Regions from separate parts of the Bacillus sp. YC2 genome, predicted to be linked through region 2. Evidence: predicted binding sites of a transcription regulator. Region 2 holds the regulator's gene; the other holds the start of a gene.
What was found. The regulator NrdR, encoded in region 2, represses ribonucleotide reductase genes. The targets are predictions, from matches to a motif close to AACACNATATATNGTGTT.

Region 1: the regulator NrdR is predicted to act here: its motif matches at 6,446-6,463, upstream of nrdI (class Ib ribonucleoside-diphosphate reductase assembly flavoprotein NrdI).

What each region holds. Positions count from the first base shown of each region.
Region 1 covers NZ_JAHXDO010000013.1:17,062-24,691, reverse strand. The annotation lists gene aprX (serine protease AprX) at 1-862, opposite strand, end outside; gene KY305_RS17155 (poly-gamma-glutamate hydrolase family protein) at 1,407-2,111, shown strand; gene KY305_RS17150 (OsmC family protein) at 2,181-2,633, shown strand; gene erbB (SMR family multidrug efflux transporter EbrB) at 2,647-3,000, opposite strand; gene erbA (SMR family multidrug efflux transporter EbrA) at 3,016-3,330, opposite strand; gene KY305_RS17135 (hypothetical protein) at 3,460-3,765, opposite strand; gene KY305_RS17130 (YmaF family protein) at 3,856-4,269, shown strand; gene miaA (tRNA (adenosine(37)-N6)-dimethylallyltransferase MiaA) at 4,368-5,312, shown strand; gene hfq (RNA chaperone Hfq) at 5,352-5,573, shown strand; gene KY305_RS17115 (YmzC family protein) at 5,668-5,943, shown strand; gene KY305_RS17110 (hypothetical protein) at 6,026-6,238, shown strand; gene nrdI (class Ib ribonucleoside-diphosphate reductase assembly flavoprotein NrdI) at 6,499-6,891, shown strand; gene nrdE (class 1b ribonucleoside-diphosphate reductase subunit alpha) at 6,851-7,630, shown strand, end outside.
Region 2 covers NZ_JAHXDO010000005.1:163,009-170,638, reverse strand. The annotation lists gene dnaI (primosomal protein DnaI) at 1-447, opposite strand, end outside; gene dnaB (replicative helicase loading/DNA remodeling protein DnaB) at 472-1,884, opposite strand; gene nrdR (transcriptional regulator NrdR) at 1,996-2,454, opposite strand; gene speD (adenosylmethionine decarboxylase) at 2,703-3,083, opposite strand; gene KY305_RS10645 (glyceraldehyde-3-phosphate dehydrogenase) at 3,322-4,344, opposite strand; gene KY305_RS10640 (winged helix-turn-helix transcriptional regulator) at 4,553-4,939, opposite strand; gene KY305_RS10635 (MFS transporter) at 5,124-6,323, shown strand; gene KY305_RS10630 (aldo/keto reductase) at 6,379-7,221, shown strand; gene coaE (dephospho-CoA kinase) at 7,261-7,630, opposite strand, start outside.

The DNA.
Region 1 (7,630 bases), on a different contig from region 2:
AGACGACGATCCCTGCGTTCCATGCCTCTTCGACAGCCCTGACGAGCGGATCATCTGTTTCTTTGTCATAACGAAGCGCTTCACCGCCGAGAGACATGCTGATGATGTGTATCGGTTTCTCGGTGTACTTTTCATTGTAATGAATGCACCATTCTACACCCTCAATGATGTCAGCTAATGTTCCGGACCCTGATTTGTTTAACACTTTCACCCCGATAAGGTTTGCTTCAGGCGCCGGCCCCCGGTATTTCCCTGAAGATGAAGCGCCACTGCTTGCGATATCACCCGCGCAATGTGTGCCGTGTCCGTTGTCATCATATGGCTCCGTCCTTTGATTAACAAAATCCGCAAACGCTGTAATTCTGCCTTCTAAATCAGGATGCTGATAGATTCCGGTATCGATGACGGCGACGTTGACTCCTTTCCCTGTTAAGGCGGTTCCGTTTCTTTTGACTTCCTTTGCATGGACTGATTCTGTTGCTGTATCCAGGAGCGCTTTTACCTCCCGGTTTAAATAAACTTTACGGATATCCTCACACTGTGAAAGGAGCATATGAAGAGCGGTTGGAGTGACATCCGCGCTGCAGCAATTGATTTTATGAAACCTCTTTTTGATTTTGGAGCGTTTCTCATTCAATAAAACCTGTCCGGCTGCATGATAACCGGTTTCATGTCGGCCTTCTTCAAATTCAATAATGACCGACATCTTCTTTCTGTTTTTTAACTTCGCTTCGAAAAAGCTGTGTAAAAAGCAAGGTGTCCATTTGAAGGGTTTGTATAACTGTAATACATTTTCCCTGAGCGGCCAGTCAAGCTTGTGAGCATTTGACCGCACCATTTGAACCATCGAGTAACCAAACATATATATGTTTCCTCCCATTCTGGCGATTCTCTTTATACCTTATGAACAGGCAGTATGTTTGGTCAGTTTGTTTGTCCTTCATAGCAATGGTTAAAATGCGGTTTTTAAGAGAGATAGTGAGAAACAAATATTCGGCTGAAGCGAAGGAGGAGATAGTCAAAGAAGACATTCCTGCTTTCGATTGATATTATTATATATATGAAAAAGACGGTAAAGGGATTGAAGAGGGAGTAAAGGCGTTGTGCTGTATGAAAAACAATCTATTTTTTCCTGCGTTATTCATTTCTGAGGATGCATTTTCAGCAAAACTGCACGGCTGTAACCTGCTGCCCTCATAAATTTCGGGCATTTCTCCCTTTTATTTCACCCTCTCTCAACCTTTTTTCACTGATGCCCGGTGTGAAACAGCTTGAACTGTGACAATCAATTGATTTTTTGAAACCGGGAAGTTTTTCACTGATGATAATGTGAATAGAATGTTAAGATAAGACCTATTGACAAAAATCATATAATGAACATTCCATTTTTATAGAAAGGAGAACTGATGAAAAGAATTTTACTTAATGTCATCATAATTGTAGCAATGGTCTTACTAATCAGATGTGTTCATTATGCGTCAGAACCTGAGCCCTCTGCTTCTGATACATATTTAGATTTTAAAAGTCTCGCGGAGCATGAAGATCCCGATGATTATCATATATCATACAACAGGCAAGAGGGGAGCCAGGTATTAATTATGTCGCCGCACGGAGGCAGAATTGAGGGCGGGGTAAGCGAGATCGTCCGTTCTTTCAGTGATGATTTTTCAACCTATTTGTTTGAAGGATTAAAAGCGCATGATAATCAGACTCTCCACATTACGAGCACCAATTTTGACGAGCCGGTCGCACTCAAAAGCATTAAGCAGCATCGCTATGTCATAGCTGTCCACGGTTATAAAGGGGACGGGAAGAACACCCTTGTAGGGGGAAGCGACCGAAAACGGGCGGCAAAACTGGTAAAAGCTCTCGAAAGAAGCGGTTTTTCTGCTGAACTGGCATCCTCTAAAAGCGGGCTGGCCGGAGTTCATGCCGAAAATATTAACAATCAGGGGAAAACAGGCCTGAGCATACAGCTTGAAATCAGCAGAGAGCAGAGAGAAGCATTTTTTGATAATTTTGATTACCGTGAAAGAGAATACACAAAAACAGATGAATTTTACCGCTTCGTCCGTACGATAAAAAGAGTGATCAATCAAGGGTATTCCTGAGCGAAAAACAAGGCAAACGAGTGAAGGATCAGCAGACTGAAAAAAGATGAAAAAAAGGAGGATGGCACCATGGCAAAACATCATTTTTATTTAAAAGCAAACTGGCCCGGAAAACGCAATGATGTCGGCGATATCAAAAGCGGCCATTTACAAACCGCTGTTTCAATTCCTAAGGAAATGGAGGGGCCGGGAGAAGGGACAAATCCCGATGAAATGCTGCTTGGAGCGGCCGCGACTTGTTATATCATTACGCTTGCGGCAATGATGGAAAGAAGCGGATTGGAAAAAGCGGATTTACATATGGAGTCTGAAGGAATTGTAGATGTGACAAACGGGGTGTTTACGTATCAGAAAATCATTCACCGTCCGTTTATTTTATTAAAGCCTGATGCGAAAGAAGCGGATTTTGCTTTGGCGAGGAAATTAGCGGAGAAAGCGGAGTCGTCTTGTATGATTTCACGCGCTATTCAAGGAAATGTGGAAATGGAGCTGGAGGCTGAGGTAAAAGCAGCCCGGGCATAATAAGTTCAAACGGTCAGCTGCGGGCCGTTTGATCTTTTTTTGCTTTTTGTGATTTTGAGTGATTTAACAATACCACCCCGGCAATGACCAAAATGAGCCCGATAATCATCTTGATTGTCATGGCTTCCTTGAAAACAAAAAAGCCGACGACTGCCGTTAAAGCCGTCCCGACACCTGACCATGTCGCATATGCGCTTGATAAATCGATGGTTTTTAATGAAAAGCTTAAAAACATAAAGGAAGCGCCGATTCCGGCGATGACCCCGAGAGCGGGCAGCAGGTGCGTAAAACCGTCTGACAGCTTCAGCATCGTGCTTCCGAACACCTCTGACACAATGGCGGCTGCCAAATATAAAATCCCTTTCATCTTTCTGCCTCCTTTCTACCAATTCATCAGGATGACACCGGCCAGCAATAAGATCAGCCCAATCACAGCCTGCTTGTCCAGTTTTTCATGAAACCACTTTGCGCCGATAATGGCTGCGAGCACCGTTCCGACTCCGCTCCATGTCGCATAGGATAAGCTGAGCGGAATGAGGTTCAGGGTAAGTGAGAGCATATAAAATGCCAATGAATAGCCTGCCACTACCATTACGCTTGGCAAAAAGCGCGTAAAACCGCGGGAGATTTTCAGCATGACGGCACCCATTGACTCAGATAAAATAGCAATTGTGAGGAAGATATAACCTGCAATCATATCAAATCCCCCTCTCTTTATAATCAGCTGCCTGTCTATGGGGCAGTAAAATAATATCTGAACTGCGCCAGTCAAGTCAAGACATTTGGCCTATATAAAAAGGCCCCATCCAAAGGGAGCCTTTTCTGCTTAATAGAAATACGGATACGGGTAATAAGGATAACCGTAGCCATAACCGCCGTACAGGTACGGATTGAATAAAGCGCTTCCTACAAGTCCGCCGACAAGCCCGCCAAAGAACGGCCCCCCGTAAAAACCAAACGGACGGCCAAACCCCCAGCCAAATCCCGGACGGCCAAATCCCCACCCAAATCCCGGGCGGCCGAACCCAAATCCCGGACGCCCGAATCCAAATCCTGGACGGCCAAACCCAAATCCCGGTCTCCCGAACGGTCTCATATCACTTTCTTCTGCATAAGTGTGTTCTTCATTCATAATTAAGGTACCTCCATGAATAAATTTTAGATAATAACAGAGTATTCAGCCCATCAATTTTTGATTGGGCGTTTGTAAAAAAATAAAGGAGTGAGCCGCGTGGGCCTGTATCAGTCTGACTGGTCAAAAAAACCTCCGCACACACATGCTTACCAGGCGAAAACGGACGTTCAGCAAGGGCATTATCATTGGATTGAAGGTTTTTCACAGCCCGAGAACGGAAGCAACACAGATCAGCATACACATTACTATACGGGAATCACCTCTTTTGATAACGGCCATTTTCACAGATACTACGGCATTTCCGGGCCGGCGATTCCAAGGCTCGACGGAACCCATTACCACGAGCTCGAGGAAACCACATTTTCCGCTTACAACGAGCCGATTGAAATCCGATACGGAGGCGTCGTTTACGATCCGCGAAACGAAGAAAGAAAAACGCACCGCCACAAGCTGAAGGGGAAAACAAGGGAGGTTGTCGGGAATGAGCCGCTCGGATGGTAATCGACGTTTAGCGCTTCGGAAAAAGGGCAAAATGGATAGGTGGATAGAGAAATGAGTGCTATAATTGGAGGGAGATTGTTAAAAGAGAGTGATACATAGTGAATAATTCAAAACAGTCTGTCGTCATTCTGGTCGGACCGACGGCAGTTGGAAAAACAAATGTAAGCATCCGGCTTGCAAAAATGCTGAATGCTGAAATCATCAGCGGGGACTCCATGCAGGTGTATAAAGGGATGGATATTGGAACCGCCAAAATCACCGAAGAGGAAATGGAGGGCGTCCCCCATCACCTGATTGATATTTTGGAACCGTCTGACTCATTTTCAACAGCGGATTATCAAACGATGGTGAGAGCGAAAATCAGTGAGATCGCAAACAGAGGAAAGCTGCCGATGATTGTCGGGGGAACGGGATTATACATTCAGTCTGTGCTGTATGACTATACATTTACAGAAAACTCCGGTGATTCGGTCTTCCGCGAGAACATGGAGCAATTGGCGGCCGAAGAGGGAGCAGGTGCTCTCCATGCCAAGCTTGCGGCGGCCGATCCGGAAGCTGCAGCCGCCATTCATGAAAATAACACGAGAAGAGTCATTCGCGCGCTGGAAATTTTACATACGTCAGGAAAAACGATGTCTGAGCATCTTAAAGACCAAAAACGGGAAATGCTGTACAATGCCGTTCTCATCGGGCTTACGATGGACAGACAGGCATTGTACGACCGAATTAACGAGCGGGTCGACATGATGATGGAAGCGGGACTTCTTGACGAGGTGGAGCGGCTGTATGACCGGGGTTTGCGAGACAGCCAATCCATTCAGGCAATCGGCTATAAGGAGCTTTATGAATATCTTGACGGAAGGGTGACGCTGTCTGAAGCCGTCGGGCAATTAAAACAAAATTCAAGACGCTACGCGAAACGCCAGCTGACCTGGTTTCGCAATAAAATGCCCGTCATATGGACAGATATGACACCGCCTGTGGATATTGAACTGAAAAAAAAGGAAATTTTCGAGTATATAGCAGGAAAACTGGAAGTTTAATCGAAACTGTATGGTATTGAGAACCAAGGAGGACGAAACATGAAACCGATTAATATTCAAGATCAGTTTTTGAATCAAATCCGAAAAGACAATACGTTCGTCACAGTTTTTTTACTCAACGGCTTTCAGCTTCGCGGCCAGGTAAAAGGCTTTGATAACTTTACGGTATTGCTTGAAACGGAAGGAAAGCAGCAGCTCATTTATAAGCATGCCATCTCCACCTTCGCTCCGCAAAAAAACGTGCAGCTTGAGCTTGAATAGACTTTCAATAAAGACCATGAGAAATGGTCTTTTTTTATGCTGATATGTATATTGATGATCATATATCCGAAAGACTAAAGGAGCTGGGAGAATATTGTTTGAAAGTGAGTCTGAGCTCAGACGTATCAGAATTACGCTTGTTTGGATTGCGGTATTTTTGCTGTTTGGGGCATGCGGCAATCACGAGACCGTTGTGACGACCGATGACAGCGATTCATCAGATGCCCAGCCGCAGACAGAAGGCACGGTGCCGCTTGAAAATAATCATTTCGGTGTTGTTCAGGACGGCTATTTAAAAATCTACCGGTACGAGGAAAAAACCAATAAAATCGAGCTGAAAAAAGAATCGTCACTGGATGAGTTTGAATAAATTTCACAAGCATTCGAATTTACAAAGCGGGCAGCACCAGCTAAACTAGGTACTGACATTGATCATGCAGAGGGTGAGAATATTGAAACACAAGGTGATAATCAACCACTGGGAAGAAACCTGTGAAGATGATTCCTGCTATGAATATGGAACCAGCATCATCGTAGACGGCAAAGAGTTAATCAGAGAAGCATCGATTACGAGCGCTCTTAAAGCCGTGCTGAAAGAAATCGGTGCTGACGTGGAGATAGAAGAAACCGTTGAAAGCGAAAAATGCGATTCTTACAAAAAATAAGAAAAAAAGTCTAGACTACTAAGCAGTTTTTTTTCATGTTATGATAGACATCGGCTTAAAAAATGACACCCCGAGTAGGATGAGAGATGATTCTCGTTCTGCTCTCTTTTTTGGGCGCTAAACGAGCCAGAGCCGCAGTCCGCTCTTTCAAAAATATGAACTTTTTATAAATGTATCTCAATATGTTGTGTTTTTCTGATAGGTTAGTATACTATATATAGTGTTAAGAGATTCATTATTTTTGATAGGTCGTGATAAGGATGGTTCAAATCATATTCGATTCGAAGACAGGGAATGTTCAGCGTTTTGTGAATAAAACAGACTTCCAGCTGATCCGCAAGGTGGACGAGATTGAAGATCTGGACACTCCGTTTGTATTGGTGACCTACACGACAAACTTCGGACAGGTGCCGGCATCAACACAGGCATTTCTCGAAAAAAACGCCCATCTGCTGATAGGAGTCGCAGCGAGCGGCAACAAGGTTTGGGGCGAGTACTTTGCCAAAAGCGCCGACACGATTTCAAAGCAGTATCAGGTGCCGGTCTTGCATAAATTTGAACTCAGCGGCACAGCGAAAGACGTTGAATTGTTTACTCAGGAGGTAGAAAAAGTTGTCACAAAACCAAGTGCCAAAATGGATTCAGTTAAATAACGAAATTATGATCCAAAAAGATGGAAAATTCCAGTTTGATAAAGATAAAGAGGCTGTACATAGCTATTTTGTTGACTATATCAATCAAAACACAGTATTCTTTCACGATCTGAAAGAGAAGCTGGATTATCTGATTGAAAATCAATACTACGAAGAAGAGTTTCTGAGCCTCTATTCATTAGAAGAGATAAAAGAAGTGTTTAAGACAGCTTACGCGAAGAAATTTCGTTTTCCATCCTTCATGAGTGCATTTAAATTTTATAACGATTATGCGTTGAAAACGAATGACAAGAAAAAAATCCTTGAGCGTTATGAGGACAGAATTTCAATTGTGGCGCTGTTTTTTGCAAACGGCGACGCAGAAAAAGCGAAAGATTATGTGCGTTTAATGATTAATCAGGAATATCAGCCGAGCACGCCGACATTTTTAAATGCCGGACGCAAACGCCGCGGAGAGCTTGTAAGCTGCTTCCTTCTCGAAGTCAATGACTCGCTGAACGATATATCAAGAGCGATTGACATCTCCATGCAGCTTTCTAAGCTCGGCGGAGGCGTGTCCCTTAACCTGTCGAAGCTCCGCGCGAAAGGTGAAGCGATTAAAGACGTAGAAAACGCCACAAAAGGTGTCGTCGGCGTCATGAAGCTTCTCGATAACGCGTTCCGCTATGCTGACCAAATGGGACAAAGACAAGGTTCAGGAGCAGCATATCTGAACATCTTCCACCGTGATATTAATGAT
Region 2 (7,630 bases):
CGTTACATGCTGGAACATGCTGAGTCTGCTCGGATCGTTAATGTCGATTTGCTGGAAGGTGGCGCCGAGCAAATCCTTCTGAATATACATGCTCTTCATGAGGGACTGCTGTTTTTTCTGCCGGTCGAGCTTTCTCTTTTCCGGACATTCATAATATTCGATATCAATAGAACGTCCGTTTATGACGAGTTTCGGATGATACCCCTCCAGCAGGTTGTTCGTTTGGTTGTCTTCCGAGCAAAAGGCGCATTGCTTGCTTTGCTGAACGAATTCATACAGTTTGTTTAAGCCTCTTTCAATCATGCTTTGATCGATAACGTCTTGCTGCTCCTTCAAAAAAGCTTGGACGTCTTTGTCAGCCATAACGTGCTGCTGCATTCGTTCCAGGCGTTTTTGGAAGTCAGGCCTCTTTGTGACCCCTTCAAGGGAACGGCTGATCGGTTCCATTCATCATCACCCCGCTTCTCTGTCTTAATAGGCAGAGTATTTTTTCAGTTTTTTCATTTCTTCCATCATCTTTTTCTTTTGCTCTTCGAGATCGTCAGCGGAAAGAAGCGGCTTTTCCGCCTTCTTTCCGGCCTCTTCTTCTTTCAGCCAATCAGGGCGTTTTTCTTCCCGGACGGTTTTTTTGTTTTGCGCCGTCCGGTTTGTCTTGCCTTCAGCCCAGTCGAGATATTGCCTATGCTCTTCAATGGCGAGCTTCATCGCTTCTCTGACGGTTTTCACCTTTTTTCTGGCCCAGTGGGAAGCGATTTTTTGTATATAGTTTTTGGACAGTTTCATATCGGTCTTAAGCATTACATAATAAATCAGCACATTGGTGACGCCCGGTTCAAGCTTCTGCTCAAACATAATATCGGCTATGATTTTCAGATCGGCTTTAGAGGGCTCGGTGCCGTCGGCAATGTCTTGCAAAAGCTTTCTCGGTGAGATGGTCTCAAGCTGTGCAATAAGCTTGGCATCCAATGAGTCCCCGTTATCCTTTTCGCCGTTTTCCCTCAGGCTGACAGGCTGCGTTTTATCAATTAAGTCCGGAAGCTGTCCGTTCCGTTCTATTTGGTACCAGTCGCTTGCCGCTCTTCTTAGCGCTTCAACCGTAATAACGTCTTGCTCATTAATTGCGGTCATGGCGACATGCTGCATAGAGATAGGGTCAATTCCATATAAATACGACAGCTTTTTAATGCACTCCCGTACATCTTGTGTGATCGCTTTACGCGGTATCATCGTTTCTGACAGTCCCGCCAAAAACAGCTCAAAGTCAAAGACTTCCTCCGTCACCGTATAAGAGGGCGCTTGTCCGACAGACGTCAACTCAGAGCCCTCGGCCAATTCCATCGTTTCCTCCATATCAGGTGTAAGTTTCCATTCACTCGGCTGAAAAGATTCAAAGGTATGATTAAACGGACGTGTAATCTCCTTTGCGTCACTGCTGACAGACGGATGTGTGTAAAATTGTCTCAGCTGCTGGTATTTCGTTTTACCGACTCTATTATAAAGAAAGACATTCAGCATGCCGTCTTCAAAAAATTCATTCGGCCTGAGCGGCGGCAAAAGCTCATAGATAAACATCCGCTCCTCTTGTTCGGATTCCCGGATATACACTTTTAATAAACCGATTCCTTCAAGCTTCCCCTGTTCATGGTGAATCTTTTTTAAATTCGACTGCGTCATTCCCATCAGCTGCCTGTGTGTAGATTCTGTGCCCCACAGGCGGTTTTGCTCAAGCTCTCCCCATAATGTCATATAAAGAGAGAATGCAAAAGAACCGATCAGCGGCTGATACAGCTGTGTCAAAATTTGTCTGTCAATATCCTGAAGAAGCGAACGGCTTTTAACCGTATAAGGGTCTACAGGCAATACGTCTTTCCAATAGTCAGCCATGATTCTCAAACCTTCCGATATGTTTCTACTCTCATTTTACACCGTTTCTCTTATCTATCACAAATGCCAATTTTGCTCATGAGAAAAGAGCCAGAAAATTCTCTTAGCTCTTTAGCGTTCTTTCTTTATTAAATCTTTCAGTTCGTCGATAAACACGTTTATGTCTTTAAACTGGCGGTATACGGATGCGAAACGGACATATGCCACCTCGTCAATCTCCGCCAGACGATCCATCACCATTTCTCCGACGAGCTCGCTTTTGACTTCGGATATGCCTTGATTTCTTAATTCTTTTTCAATGTCAAAGCACATATCTTCAAGTGTTTTCAAAGGAACGGGCCTTTTTTCACAAGCTTTGAATAACCCGCGGAGCATTTTTTCACGGCTGAATTCTTCCCGCACGCCTTCTTTTTTGACGACGACAAGCGGCATCTCTTCGACCTTCTCAAATGTGGTGAAGCGATAATGGCAGGCTTCGCATTCCCGCCTTCTGCGGATAGATTTCCCTTCGTCCGCAGGCCGTGAATCAAGTACGCGGGAACCGTTATGCTGGCATGAAGGACATTTCAAATAGATCAGCTCCCATCTGTTTCGTTGCTGTAATGCGGTTCGCAAGCTTCCGGTAAATGCCCGCCAACGTTTCTAGGATGAGCCTAATGTGTTGGGAGAGCCGATAGACCGGCCTTATCTCTTTCTATTTTACAAAAAAAATGCATAAAGAAAAAGTGATGCTGTTTTTTACATTAGAAAAGGAGCATCAGCCTCAAAGCGCGTTACGGCTTTTTTAGCTTAGCTCCCTTGTTTTTGCGTTTTGAAATTTACAGTACTTTCGCTTGTGCCTGTTTAATCTGCACAGGCCCCATTCCTCTCGGTATTTCAATGTTTTCTCTTGTATCAGCATGTAATGCCTCCGCAATGTAGTCAGCAGCGACATTAGGATCTAAGTCTCCACAAGTATAAACATCAATGCTTGCATAACCGTGTTCAGGAAAACTGTGAATCGTTAAATGTGACTCAGAAATAATAACGACTCCGCTTACGCCTTGCGGTGCAAACTTGTGAAATGCAACCTCGCGCACTTCAGCTCCTGATTTCAGAGCAGCATTTACAAACGTTTTTTCAATAAAATCCATGTCATTCAGCTTATCAAAATCGCATCCCCACAGCTCGGAGATGACGTGACGCCCCATTGTTTCCATAATCATGGACCCCCCTTAACAAGAATTAAAAAGTGAATTTCCGAGAACTGACCCGGCTATTTACCACGGGGGAAAGTTAGTCCGGAGAGGTCCTAACCCTTTAAGTAATTCCGAAGCAGTCACGAGCAAGAAGTTCACGAAAAATAGTATACTGTGTTTAAGTTTATTTTGCAAGGTGCGTTTTTTTGCAAATATGCCGTTAAGGGTTTTTTTCTAACAAATGTCCATGACCTTTATTTTACACAGCGGACGGATGTTTCATTCGTACGGCGACATGCCTGATGAGATCAACGACCCGGCAGGAGTATCCCCACTCATTATCATACCAGGCGAGAACTTTTACTTTTCGGTCTTCCATCACCATTGTTGTCAGTCCGTCAATAATGGCTGAATGGGAATTTGTATTGTAGTCCGAAGAAACGAGCGGTTCATCAGAATAATCGAGAATGCCGTACATCGATGTTTTTGCCGCTCTTTGAAAAGCATCATTTACCTGTTCTGCCGTCACATCGGTTTTCAGATCGCAGACAAGATCAACTAGTGACACATTAGGAACCGGAACACGCAAAGCAAGACCGTGAAGCTTTCCCTTCAAATGAGGCAGCACAAGCGACAGCGCTTTGGCAGCGCCGGTTGATGTCGGAATGATGGACTCTCCGCAAGCTCTCGCACGCCGCAGGTCTTTATGCGGATTGTCGATATTTTTTTGGTCGTTCGTATACGCATGCACAGTCGTCATCAGACCGCTTTCAATCCCGAATTCATGATCAAGCACTTTGACCACGGGCGCGAGGCAGTTTGTCGTACAGGATGCATTTGAAATGATCACATGCTCCTCAGGATTATATTGCTCTTCATTAACCCCCATTACAATGGTAACGTCTTCATTTTTACCCGGCGCTGTTAAAATGACCTTTTTTGCTCCTGCTTCAATGTGGCTCATCGCTTTTTCTTTTGAGTTAAATTTCCCTGTCGCCTCTACGACGATGTCAATCGCATATTCCTTCCACGGAAGCTCTCTCGGATCTCTCTGATTAAACAGCATAATTTTTTTTCCGTTGACAATGAGGCTGTCTTCGGCTGCTTCAACATCTTGATCGTATCGTCCGTGAATTGTGTCATACTTTATTAAATGAGCAAGCGTTTCCGGGGGATAGCTTGCATTAATGGCTGCTATTTGTATTTGATCATCTTCCATTGCTTTTCTGAACACCATTCTTCCGATTCTTCCAAACCCGTTGATTGCTACTTTTACCTTCATGCTCAGGTCACCCCTCTTTAATATGCTACTCTAATTTTACTTTTATTTATATATAGTATAACACATTAAAAGAAATCCGCCAGTACATCTTAATAAAAATCCACCCTTATACCGATCAATATGTTGTTCAATCGGTTTTTTTGCATATAAAATGATATTTCTTCAATAAAAAAAGCAGGATCAGCGTCTGATGCTGCCTGCTTTTTTCTTATATTTGCCCCGGTTCCTTAAATTTTTCATTTAAAATGCTGTCTTGCAAGACTGCGGACGGTTCGCCGTATCGTTTGGCAATATGCATCGCGCCCCAGTCGCAAAGCGCATTTAAAATGCCTTCCAGGCTCCAGCCGTATTCGCTCAGCTCATACTCCACTTTAGGGGGCACCTGATTATATACAATCCGGTTGATGACGCCGTCTGCTTCCAATTCGCGCAATTGCTGCGTCAGCATCTTTTGGGTGATATCGGGCATAAGCCGTTTCAGTTCACTCGTCCGTTTTTTGCCGTGGGTAAGGTGGCAGAGAATCACACATTTCCATTTCCCGCCGATCACTTCAAGCGTCGCCTCAACGGATATATTGTATTTTTTCTTCAGCATCAGCTTTTCCTCCTCAATTGCAGGAACTAAAAAGTGCCTATAGCACTTAAAAGTACGTTCTTTTCATTCACTGCACTATCGATCATAATGACATTTGCCGGCCGAAAAGGATCGTACTCTTATACTTATATCGTTTCTCCGGCAGGATTTCAATCATACACCATCGTCTAAAGGAGGAAAATACATGTCTTCTCACCATAAAAGCCATTTGCCCGCGCTGCTGGCTTTGGCGGTAAGCGCATTTGCCATCGGCACGACTGAATTTATCAGTGTCGGGCTGCTGCCGCTTATTTCTCACGATTTGCACATCCCTGTAACAACCGCAGGGCTGACCGTTTCAATGTATGCGCTCGGCGTTACATTCGGGGCGCCTGTTTTGACTTCTCTCACATCCGGCATGTCGCGGAAAACGCTGCTGCTCTGGGTGATGTTTATTTTTATCGCCGGCAATTCCCTGGCAGCCGGAGCTTCTTCGATCGGCGTTTTATTAGCGGCGCGCGTCATTTCGGCATTCTCCCACGGGATTTTTATGTCTATCGGCTCAACGATCGCCGCGGATATCGTGCCGGAACATAAGAGAGCAAGCGCTATCTCCATTATGTTTACAGGGCTTACCGTGGCTACGGTCACAGGCGTTCCGTTCGGCACATACCTCGGCCAGCAATTTGGCTGGAGAACTGCTTTTGCCGTCATTATCGCGGTCGGCGTTATCGCCTTTATCACAAATGCTTTGCTCGTTCCGTCACATTTACGCAAAGGAACTAAAACTGCGTTCAGCGAACAGGTGAAGCTCGTCACGAACGGCCGATTACTGCTTTTATTTATCATTACTGCATTAGGTTACGGCGGAACATTTGTCGTATTTACTTATTTATCTCCGCTGCTTCAGGAAGTAACGGGTTTTCAGAAAGAAACCGTCGCGGCCATTTTGCTTATTTACGGAATCGCGATTGCGATCGGAAACATGATCGGCGGCAGATTGTCCAATCGAAATCCGCTGAAAGCATTGTTTTACATGTTTATCATTCAAGCGGGCGTTCTGCTCGCCTTAACATTTACAGCGCCTTTTAAGACAGCAGGGCTTATCACCATTATTTTTATGGGTCTCTTAGCGTTTATGAATGTGCCGGGTCTTCAAGTGTATGTTGTTATGCTGAGCGAACGGTTTGCGCCAAGCGCCGTTGATACAGCGTCCGCGTTGAATATTGCCGCATTTAATGCTGGGATTGCGATCGGGTCCTTTGTCGGCGGCGTGATCACAGACTCAATCGGACTCATCCACACCGCATGGATCGGAGCGCTTATGGTGCTCGGGGCGGTTATACTGACCGGATGGAGCCGCCTGCTGGAGAAACAGGACAGAAGCATTCCTGAAGGGAGGTGATTTTTTCACGCAGCTTTTTTGAATTCACATCACATACAATAGGAGGAATATATAAATGACAACACATTTACAAGCAGCAGCAACATTGCATAACGGAACAAAAATGCCGTGGTTCGGCCTCGGAGTCTTTCAAGTAGAGGAAGGTGCGGAACTCGTCAATGCGGTTAAAACCGCACTCGTGCACGGCTACCGCAGCGTCGATACTGCGGCCATTTACGGAAATGAAGAAGGTGTCGGCGAAGGCCTCCGCCAAGGGCTGAAAGAGACAGGTTTGAAACGTGAAGATGTCTTCGTCACATCAAAGGTGTGGAATGCCGATTTAGGATACGAAGAAACATTAAAGGCCTTTGACACAAGTTTAGAAAAGCTCGGCTTAGACTATTTAGATTTATATTTAATTCATTGGCCTGTAGAAGGGAAATACATTGATGCGTGGAGAGCGCTGGAAACCCTTTATCAAGAAGGCCGTGTCAAAGCGATCGGCGTCAGCAATTTCCACATTCACCATCTTGAAGCTCTCATGAAGCATGCGAAAACCAAACCGATGATCAACCAAGTGGAGTTCCACCCGCGTTTGACGCAGAAAGACCTTCACGCCTTCTGCTCTGAACAGGGCATTCAGCTTGAAGCGTGGTCACCGTTAATGCAGGGCCGATTACTTGAAGATCCGGCCTTGCAGGACATCGCTCAATCTTATGGCAAATCAACAGCACAAATCATTTTGCGCTGGGATTTACAAAATGGAGTGATCACGATTCCGAAATCAACAAAAAAACACCGTATTCAAGAAAACGCAGATATCTTTGATTTCGAACTGTCAGCTGAAGATATGAAACGGATTAATGAGCTTAATGAAAATATGCGCGTCGGCCCGGACCCTGACAATTTCGATTTTTAAACGGCAAAAACACCGTTCGGTTTCTCGAACGGTGTTTTTTTATGACCAGCTTTTGAGAATATCATCAAGCTGCTGTTTCGTTTTCTCCACGCTGCCGCTATTATCAATCACGATGTCTGCCCTTTTCGTTTTATCCGCTAAAGGCATTTGCGACGTAATCCGGCTCAGCGCCTCTTCTTCTGTAAGGGAGTTTCGCTCCATCAGCCGTTTGAGCTGCGTCTCTGCCGTTACGGTGACGACAATCACTTTGTCGACAAGATATTCAAGCTTGCTTTCATACAAAAGCGGAATGTCTAAAACGACAAACGGTTCATGACGAGAAACGGCCTCATCCCGCTGTTTCATCATTTCCGCGCGCACAGCCGGATGGACGATCTTATTCAGCGCCAGCCGCTTCTGTTCGTCCGTA